4 regions of the Paenibacillus sp. G34 genome follow, and region 2 is predicted to be linked to each of the others. Evidence: riboswitches for the same ligand, from Rfam matches in the RefSeq annotation. Region 2 holds a riboswitch; each other region holds the start of a gene.

Region 1 (2,203 bases), 2.6 Mb from region 2:
ATTGAACGTGGAGAAAAGATTGCCATTGTGGGATGTAACGGGGTAGGTAAATCAACACTCCTCAAAACAATTTTGGGCAAAATTGCGCCGATCAGCGGTAAAACATTCCTTGGAGATTATCTGGAGACAGCTTACTTCGAGCAGGAAGTGCGAGCGGGAAATATTACACCGATCGATGATGTATGGAACGAGTTTTCACATTTGACACAGAATGAAGTGCGAGGTCACCTTGCACGCTGTGGTCTGAAAAATGAGCATATCACTCGTCCTCTTAACATGCTAAGTGGAGGAGAGCAGGCTAAAGTCCGATTGTGTAAGCTGTTGATGCGTGAAAGCAACTGGGTTCTGTTTGACGAACCGACGAACCATCTGGATGTAACGGCGAAGGCTGAACTGCAGCGTGCGTTGCAGGAATACAAGGGAACTGTTTTGCTTGTATCTCACGAACCGGATTTTTATGAAGGCTGGGTCACCAAAACATGGAATGTAGAAGAGTGGTCTGAAAAAGCACAATGACAAAAAAAACCGGTTGTGGTAATATAGGCTACAACTTCATATGAACACTAGGGGGGCCGCACGATGCGGCTGAGATGGAAGAATGCGATTCCGGACCCTTTGCACCTGATCTGGATCATACCAGCGTAGGGAAGTGGCGCGTTTCAGCAAAAACGATAGTAAATGATTCTTCAATGTTAAGATGGGATCTTTACTACATCGTGATACAGGCATCTCAATACATGAGCAGACAGTTATAGGGTTACGGATTAGACTGTTTACCAGGTATTCGTCGAATGTTTGTTATTGAACTGAACCTTTTTTATACGCAGCCACTCCCTACGGGAGTGGCTTTTTTTGATTTTATTTTCGTTAGGACGTTCTCAAATCTGAAAGGAGGGAAAACGAGATTGCATCCAATGGTGACTGAGCATGAAGAGAACGAATTAAATGAACGGTCCCCAAGCCATCCTTTTTTTGAGTTACATGTGATATCTACGAATCAAGGTGAACGGGTAGCTATGCTAAAAGCAGCCAAAGAGATATGGCCTTATGTGCAATGCATTCACATCCGCGAAAAGCAGCTTTCGCAGCAGGAATGCTTCAACTGGGCGAAGTTGATGGTAGAGTCGGGTGTCCCAGCCTCCCGCATTGTGATCAACGGTGCGAACCTGTTTTCATCAGGCGATTTTTATCAAGGGACACATTGGAGCCAAGATATGCTGCAAAAAGCGAAAGTAACGATAACGCAGAAAAACAAACATAACCTGCGGCTTCGGTTAGGAATATCCGTGCATTCCTTGCACGAAGCAAAAATTGCAGAAGAGTATGGCGCAGATTATCTTTTTTTCGGGCATGTATACCCAAGTGCAAGCAAACCGGATATAACACCAAGGGGATTAGAAGCGTTAACCGAAGTATGCTCTAGTGTGAAAGTACCTGTTATAGCAATCGGTGGGATTGAGACGAATAACATTCAGGCCGTTATATCTGCGGGAGCCAGGGGGGCCGCTGTCATCTCAGGTGTATTACAACAAAAAAATCCGGCCCATGCTGCCGCTCTTTTAAAACAGGCTATGGAAGCGGTAAAGTGAATGATTCTCCATCAAAATAACGTGAATGATCTCAATTAAGCATTATCTGAATGTTGCTTAAAATGCAATCAAGGAGATGAGAAAATGAATCAGAGCGGAATGAGTCCACTCGAGGGAACTGTCGCCCCATCGAATGATGAACATAAGGTTACAACAATGTCTATATCCTCAACTTCAACAGAATCACAGGGAGCTTTGCATTCAGAAACGATCATTGTGGGCGGAGGGGTTATAGGCTGTGCGATTGCTTTTGAGCTGGCATCGAGAGGCCAGGAAGTACTTCTTGTTGAGCAATCCCAGATTGCCGGTGGAGCCTCCAGCGCAGCTGCCGGCATGCTTGCAGCAGATAGTGAAGCTTTTGCACACCCAGTCATGGCAAAAGCCGCGTATGATAGCAGAGAATTGTTGCATAAGCACAAAGAGCATTTATCCGCTCTGAGTGGTATAGATTTTGGATTGAGGCGCAGCGGGTTTATCACACCGTTTCGATCATATAGTGATTTAAATCGATACAAGGACAAACAGAAAGCTTCTTCGGGCGCAGAGCAATTTTGGTGGGACCGTCCCACGGTGCAACGAGAAGCAGAATGGCTGAACAGGGAAACCTATGGCGC
Region 2 (2,203 bases):
GGGGAGCAGATCATGAATGAGTGCTTGCACAGCCTCCTGTTGCAGCAGAGGCGCACCTCCTTTGGCAACCATCACCGGATCGATGACCAGATTAGACCAGCCGAATTGCTGCCATTTTGCCGCAACAAGACGAATAATCTCTGCACTATACAGCATACCTGTCTTGATGGCACGCGGCTGAAAGTCGGTTCCCGTTGAATCAAGTTGCTGTGCAATGCCATCATAATCAATTGGAAACACGCCTTGAACCCCTGTTGTGTTCTGCGCGGCGATTGCAGTAATGACCGTCATGCCGTATACACCAAGTTCCTGAAAGGTTTTGAGGTCCGCCTGAATTCCTGCACCGCCACCATTATCAGACCCGGCAATCGTTAACGCTTGAGCAATATTCATTACACACCTCCACGAATCTGACGGATTTGTGCATGCTCGGAGAACAGTGAAGGTGTGACCTGCGCCAGTTGATTTAACAATTCAATCTGAAAGCTGCCCGGCCCCTGATGAGCCGTTCGCACTGCAGCCTGTTCAGCGGCTATACCATAGGTTGAGACAGCCTCCACCACACTGTTCAGCAAGTCGCGCCTCGGCTTGGCAATCGCAGCAAAAGCACCAATAACTGAGCTGAGCAGACAGCCTGCCCCGGTAACTTGGGTGAGCAATGCATGTCCGTTGCTTGTGAGGAAAGTATGATATCCGTCAGTAATAATGTCGTACTGGCCTGTAATGACAACAATACAGTCAAGCTGTTGCGCTGCCCGCTCGGCAATGTCTATTCGGTCTCCCTCGCCAGCCCCGGCATCCACACCTTTGATATTCCATGGTACACCAATGACATGAGCGACTTCGGCGACATTGCCTCGCAATACCGTAAGGCGAAGCTCACGAACCAGCATCTGTACTGTATCCGTGCGATATGTTGTGGCTCCTGCACCGACAGGATCAAGTACAACAGGTACATGATGTGCATTAGCTGATTGTCCGGCTAGACGTATCGCTTGAATGACCCTTTCATCCAATGTGCCGATGTTCAGAACCACCGCGCCAGCCATTCGAGCGACGTCAGCGACTTCTTCCTGAGCATAGGCCATAAACGGAGAGGCTCCGAGGGCAAGCAGACCATTTGCCGTAAAAGGGGCAACCACAAGATTGGTAATATTATGAACCAAAGGATTGAGTGATCGTACACGTTCCAGATAAGACATCGCCATTTCCTCCTTGATTTCGAATGATCTTGATGGTGATGAGAGTGAATCACACTCAGATATCGACAAGAAGAGCATTTTGCATCATGCTCCCAATAACTGCTTTCTTCTCACGGGATGACAGAGATTTTATATTCGGAACATTTGAATCCATACTCGGGAAAGGAATTTTCCTTGTTTCGAAATTTTTATTTTGAACGGCTAGTTTCTCGGTCATCAAGCAACCAGCACACTAGTAACCACATCGCCAAAATTCAAAAAAGCCCCGCCCATTTCCGGAGAAATGAGCGGAGCTATACGTTTGAACTGAAGTTGACCCCATTAAGGATAGAGATCATCCACTGCCAATAAAAGCTGCTCCACTTCCCTCCGCTGGTATAATCCAGATCAGGTTCAAAGGGTCCGAATCGTCGTATTCGTCTCAGCCGCAAGGCTCCCCCAGTGTAAATGTACAAGATATGCAGTTATGTCCTCAGCATATATCCAACTTGGCTTAATGTAAATAGGGAGGGTATGTGTGTTTTGAAATTATGATGAAAATATACTGGACTTTTGTTGGGATCCTCTGATTACGATTTACCTAGGCTCGTTAACCCGATATAATGGGGATTGGCTCATATGGCCGTACTACGAATGAGGGCAGGACTGTTGTTCCTCCCGGCAGAATGGGGACCCTGAGTTGAAAACGTTCAAGAAAGTATATATTGAAATTACAAGCATCTGTAATTTGGCATGCAGTTTTTGTCCGCAAACGAAGCGAGCCAAAGGATTTATCGACCCTGAAGTCTTTAATAATATATTGGATCAGATCAAACCACACACGAAACATATCTACCTGCACGTCAAAGGGGAACCGCTCCTTCATCCCAAAATTGACTTGCTGCTGGATATGGCTCATGCCAAGGGATTTAAAGTTAACATTACGACCAACGGTACACTGCTGCCGAAGACACAGCATAAATTATTGGGTAAACCTGCACTGAGACAGATGAATTTCTCAC
Region 3 (2,203 bases), 290 kb from region 2:
AGCTGCCGCCGTATCCGTGCCAATTATGGATCGTAGAGGTAACATTGCAGCAGCACTTTCCGTGTCTGGACCTGTTAGCAGGCTCTCGCAGGATACATTACATGAGTACGCACCTGTGTTGAAAGAAGCCGCTGTGCAAATGGGACTTATGTTGTCGTAGGGTGGGCTCTTGCTTGAAGTTTTGCCCGAAAGGAATGTTCTCTCTGGAATATTAAGGTTGTATTTATGTCCGGATTACGCTAGTCTGTAATGGACGACTCCGCGGGGTCGGTTGATATTTTAAGCTGAGCAGCGGCATGATTGTCGCAATACGTTTACGTTACTGGGGGAGTCCGAATTGTCCGGACTGAGACGGGATCGCATGAGATTCCGGACCCTTTGCACCTGATCTGGATCATACCAGCGTAGGGAAGTAATCGGCCATATGACCACAAACACTACGGGCGTTAACCTGGGATCGATGCTGTTTTGCAGCAAATTTCTCTTGTTGCGTGTACGGTGATGGACATCAGTCGGTTCCTTCGGAACCGGCTTTTTTATATACAGCGGTAAGCAGAGACTCATTCGTTGTGCTTCACGATCGTTAAATCTCTTGAAGAAAGCATGAGATTCGCAGATTAGTGCGACGGGATGATCAGAGAGCATAACCAATGCCAACATCCATGCCTGAATGTCTAGGTGAAGTGTCTCATGTTTCATGCTTGTGCTGACTGTGCATAAAAATCTGTCTCTTGGATCTTATTTGGCTGCTTGGGCGGGATCATTCCTGCTGTGCTTCTGTGCTCTGGAGATTCCCGGGCAGGTGTGGTAGTTGCAACTGACGCATTGGTGAAGACATAGCGCAAAAGAAGATCACAGAGGAGGAAACAGGAGACATGAGTACACATAACCAAACGGGGCAGCAGATGGGAATAGAGGAAATGGGACGCGATGGTCATCCGGTGGAAAAGGAAACCGGTGCGGCTGGAGGGGTTCAACCCTTCCCGGGCAGCCGCAAAGTCTACATTCAGGGCTCACGACCGGACATTGCTGTACCGGAGCGTGAAATTGCCCTTCATGACACGAATACTCCCCAAGGGGTGGAGCATAATGAGCCGCTGCGTGTCTACGATACGAGCGGCCCGATGACCGATCCCGAATTCCAGATGGATATTCGGAAGGGACTACCTGCGCTCCGAAATCACTGGATTATGGAGCGAGGTGATGTCGAAGCATATGAGGGGCGCGCCGTGAAACCGGAGGATAACGGATTAAAGCCTGGAGGACGGATAGCCGGGGCAGAGGAGTACCCGGGATTCCGCGGGCAACCATTACGTGCTCAGGCCGGACGTTGTGTCACGCAGATGCATTATGCGCGGCAGGGAGTCATTACACCTGAGATGGAGTATGCCGCTATCCGTGAAGGGGTAGAGCCTGAATTTGTGCGTCAGGAGTTGGCAATCGGGCGGGCAATTCTTCCCTCCAACATCAATCACCCGGAGAGCGAGCCCATGTTGATTGGGCGTCATTTTCACGTGAAGATCAACGCCAACATAGGTAATTCCGCTGTATCTTCCTCCATCGAGGAGGAGGTGGAGAAGATGACCTGGGCTGTGCGCTGGGGATCGGATACAGTGATGGATCTCTCGACAGGCAAAAACATTCATACGACACGGGAGTGGATCATCCGTAACTCCCCGGTGCCGATTGGTACGGTGCCGCTGTATCAGGCGCTGGAGAAGGTGAATGGCGAGGCTGAGGCACTCACTTGGGAGTTGTACCGGGATACGCTGATTGAACAGGCTGAGCAGGGCGTGGACTATTTTACAATTCATGCGGGTGTGTTACTCCGATATATTCCGATGACAGCGAAACGGATGACAGGAATAGTATCTAGAGGCGGATCGATTATGGCAGCGTGGTGCCTGGCACATCATCAGGAGAACTTTTTGTACACCCATTTTGAAGAAATCTGCGAGATTATGAAAAGGTATGATGTGGCGTTCTCCCTCGGGGATGGGCTGCGTCCAGGCAGCATCTACGATGCCAATGACGAGGCACAGATGGCGGAGCTGGCAACGCTCGGAGAGTTAACACAGATAGCGTGGAAGCATGATGTGCAGGTCATGATAGAAGGGCCGGGGCATGTGCCGATGCACAAGATCAAAGAAAATGTGGATTTGCAGATGGAAATCTGCCAGGAAGCGCCGTTTTATACTCTCGG
Region 4 (2,203 bases), 530 kb from region 2:
AAGTTAAGGGAACATATGTTCTTGTTTCATTATAACGAACATCATTCATTATTACGTCTAAGATAAAGAGGTGTTTGGAAGAAAAAAGGACGAAAATATAGAGTGCTCACAATGAGGACAACAGGAGAAAAATGCTTGGGGAGTTGAAATAACAAAATAGACGTTATAAGCAATCATTACGTCTCTGGAGAATTTCCGGAATCCAAAGGTACCTTGCATTATCTACACATATCATGGTAAATATGCTAAAATATACCTACCGAAGGGAGCTGTGACTTTATGAATATGAAACCCAATAATCTAAATGGTTCCGAGGATGAAGCCACCAAACGAAGAGCAGAAGAAATGGCTCATCAAGCTCAGGGAAGTTCTTTAAAGAGCGGAATAATAACGACTTTGGTTTTAGCAGTCGTCATTGTTGGTATTTTTTATGGTATAGCTTACTTTAGAACTAATTAAAAAAGACAATAAACATAAAGTTTACATCAAATCATATCTGATTCTTTTCAGAACTAGATTCGTTTAACCTAGCACACTCCCCACATTCCAGATGTTATAGAAACTTGGAATGTATGGGGAGTTTGCTTATAAGATCGAAAAACCAAAAATCAATTGTTCTTTCTTGCTTACTTACTGGCAATATACTCATCCTTTCTGTAACTTGGATCATTATAGACAATCGGAGGCGTGCCAGGGCACGTCAAGGGGCGGTGACTTAACAGGGGCGAAAAAGGGGTAAAAGATGCACTTCAGTAGGTTTCAAGATATGCCCTAGACACAATCCAGTCACTGGCCTATAATTACACCTAGTAATGCCCGTAACTTCATAGTTTCCCAGGGGAGTCGGAATTGGCCGGCTGAGAGTGTATCCCATCAAGATACTAACCCTTAGACCTGATCTGGATCATGCCAGCGTAGGAATCGGAGTATATTGCAACGGCACAGCTATAAGCTGAACGCCACTCTCTCACGCCTGCACGCGTCCCGGATTACGGGGCGCTTTTTTTGTTTTCTTTTGACATGCAGAAACAGAAAAATGACGTTATTCGGATAACCCGCGAGTATAAATTCGTCGATTTATGCAAAGGGATTGGATATGAAGCCAAGGAGTACCCCCGTGCCATCAGGCCGGACATACCGAAGGAGAGAAACACGATGAAATGGCGTAAAACGATGGGAATGTTACTCATGTGTGTGCTACTCGTTACCCTAGCTGCATGTGGTGGCAAAGAAGCTGCTCCAGCAGAGCAGAAAAATGCGACTGGTTCGGACCAAACCAATGAGGGGAGCAGTACTGCACTGAAAGATGTAAAAGTCGTGCTCGACTGGACTCCAAATACGAATCATACCGGTCTGTATGCAGCGGTGGACCAAGGTTTTTATAAAGCAGCGGGTTTAAATGTGGAGATTGTACAGCCGGGAGCCGGCGGTGCGGATACGATGGTTGCCTCGGGTGAGGTACCGTTTGGCGTCAGTTATCAGGAAAGTGTAACTCAGGCGCGTACGCAGGACGTTCCGCTTGTATCGATTGCCGCAGTTATTCAGCATAATACATCCGGTTTTGCCGCTCCAGTGGATCGTAAGATCAAATCACCTAAAGACTTTGAAGGTAAAACTTACGGCGGCTGGGGTTCCCCGGTAGAAGAAGCGGTGATGCAATCCATTATGGAGGGCGAAGGTGCCGACGTATCCAAAGTCAAAAAGATTAACATGGGCGATGCCGACTTTTTCACAGCCGTGAAACGGGACATCGACTTTGCGTGGATATTCTACGCCTGGACGGGAATTGAGGCTGAATTACGCGGGGAACCAATTGACATGTTATATGTGAAGGATTATGCCAAAGCGCTGGACTACTACACACCTGTACTCGTGACCAATGAACAGACGATTCAGAAAGACCCTGAACTGGTGAAGGCTTTCCTGAAGGCCACTTCTGAAGGATATCAATATGCGATAGATCACCCTGAAGAAGCAGCGAACATTTTGATCAAAGCTGTTCCCGATCTGGACAAAGAATTAGTAATCGCAAGCCAAAAGTGGCTCAGCCCGAAATACAAAGATGATGCACCGCGCTGGGGTGAACAAAAGGAAGAGGTGTGGAAGAATTACACCGACTGGATGTTCAGCAAGAAACTGCTGGATAAAGAGATCGATGTAACGAAAGCATACACCAACGAATTTTTACCACAGCAATAATAAA

The links. A riboswitch is a leader RNA that binds a small molecule or an ion and turns the genes downstream of it on or off. The one in region 2 is predicted to bind thiamine pyrophosphate.
Region 1: linked by a shared signal. The riboswitch ahead of AC1VYS_RS16510 (thiamine phosphate synthase) and the one ahead of thiM (hydroxyethylthiazole kinase) in region 2 are both predicted to bind thiamine pyrophosphate.
Region 3: linked by a shared signal. The riboswitch ahead of thiC (phosphomethylpyrimidine synthase ThiC) and the one ahead of thiM (hydroxyethylthiazole kinase) in region 2 are both predicted to bind thiamine pyrophosphate.
Region 4: linked by a shared signal. The riboswitch ahead of AC1VYS_RS02390 (ABC transporter substrate-binding protein) and the one ahead of thiM (hydroxyethylthiazole kinase) in region 2 are both predicted to bind thiamine pyrophosphate.

Annotation. Positions count from the first base shown of each region.
Region 1 covers NZ_CM166469.1:3,662,291-3,664,493, reverse strand. The annotation lists gene AC1VYS_RS16515 (ABC-F family ATP-binding cassette domain-containing protein) at 1-516, shown strand, start outside; TPP riboswitch at 556-665, shown strand; gene AC1VYS_RS16510 (thiamine phosphate synthase) at 915-1,589, shown strand; gene thiO (glycine oxidase ThiO) at 1,674-2,203, shown strand, end outside.
Region 2 covers NZ_CM166469.1:1,036,910-1,039,112, forward strand. The annotation lists gene thiD (bifunctional hydroxymethylpyrimidine kinase/phosphomethylpyrimidine kinase) at 1-393, opposite strand, end outside; gene thiM (hydroxyethylthiazole kinase) at 393-1,202, opposite strand; TPP riboswitch at 1,550-1,652, opposite strand; gene AC1VYS_RS04640 (radical SAM/SPASM domain-containing protein) at 1,882-2,203, shown strand, end outside.
Region 3 covers NZ_CM166469.1:742,872-745,074, forward strand. The annotation lists gene AC1VYS_RS03440 (IclR family transcriptional regulator) at 1-160, shown strand, start outside; TPP riboswitch at 315-428, shown strand; gene thiC (phosphomethylpyrimidine synthase ThiC) at 921-2,203, shown strand, end outside.
Region 4 covers NZ_CM166469.1:502,063-504,265, reverse strand. The annotation lists gene AC1VYS_RS02395 (hypothetical protein) at 280-459, shown strand; TPP riboswitch at 827-939, shown strand; gene AC1VYS_RS02390 (ABC transporter substrate-binding protein) at 1,156-2,199, shown strand.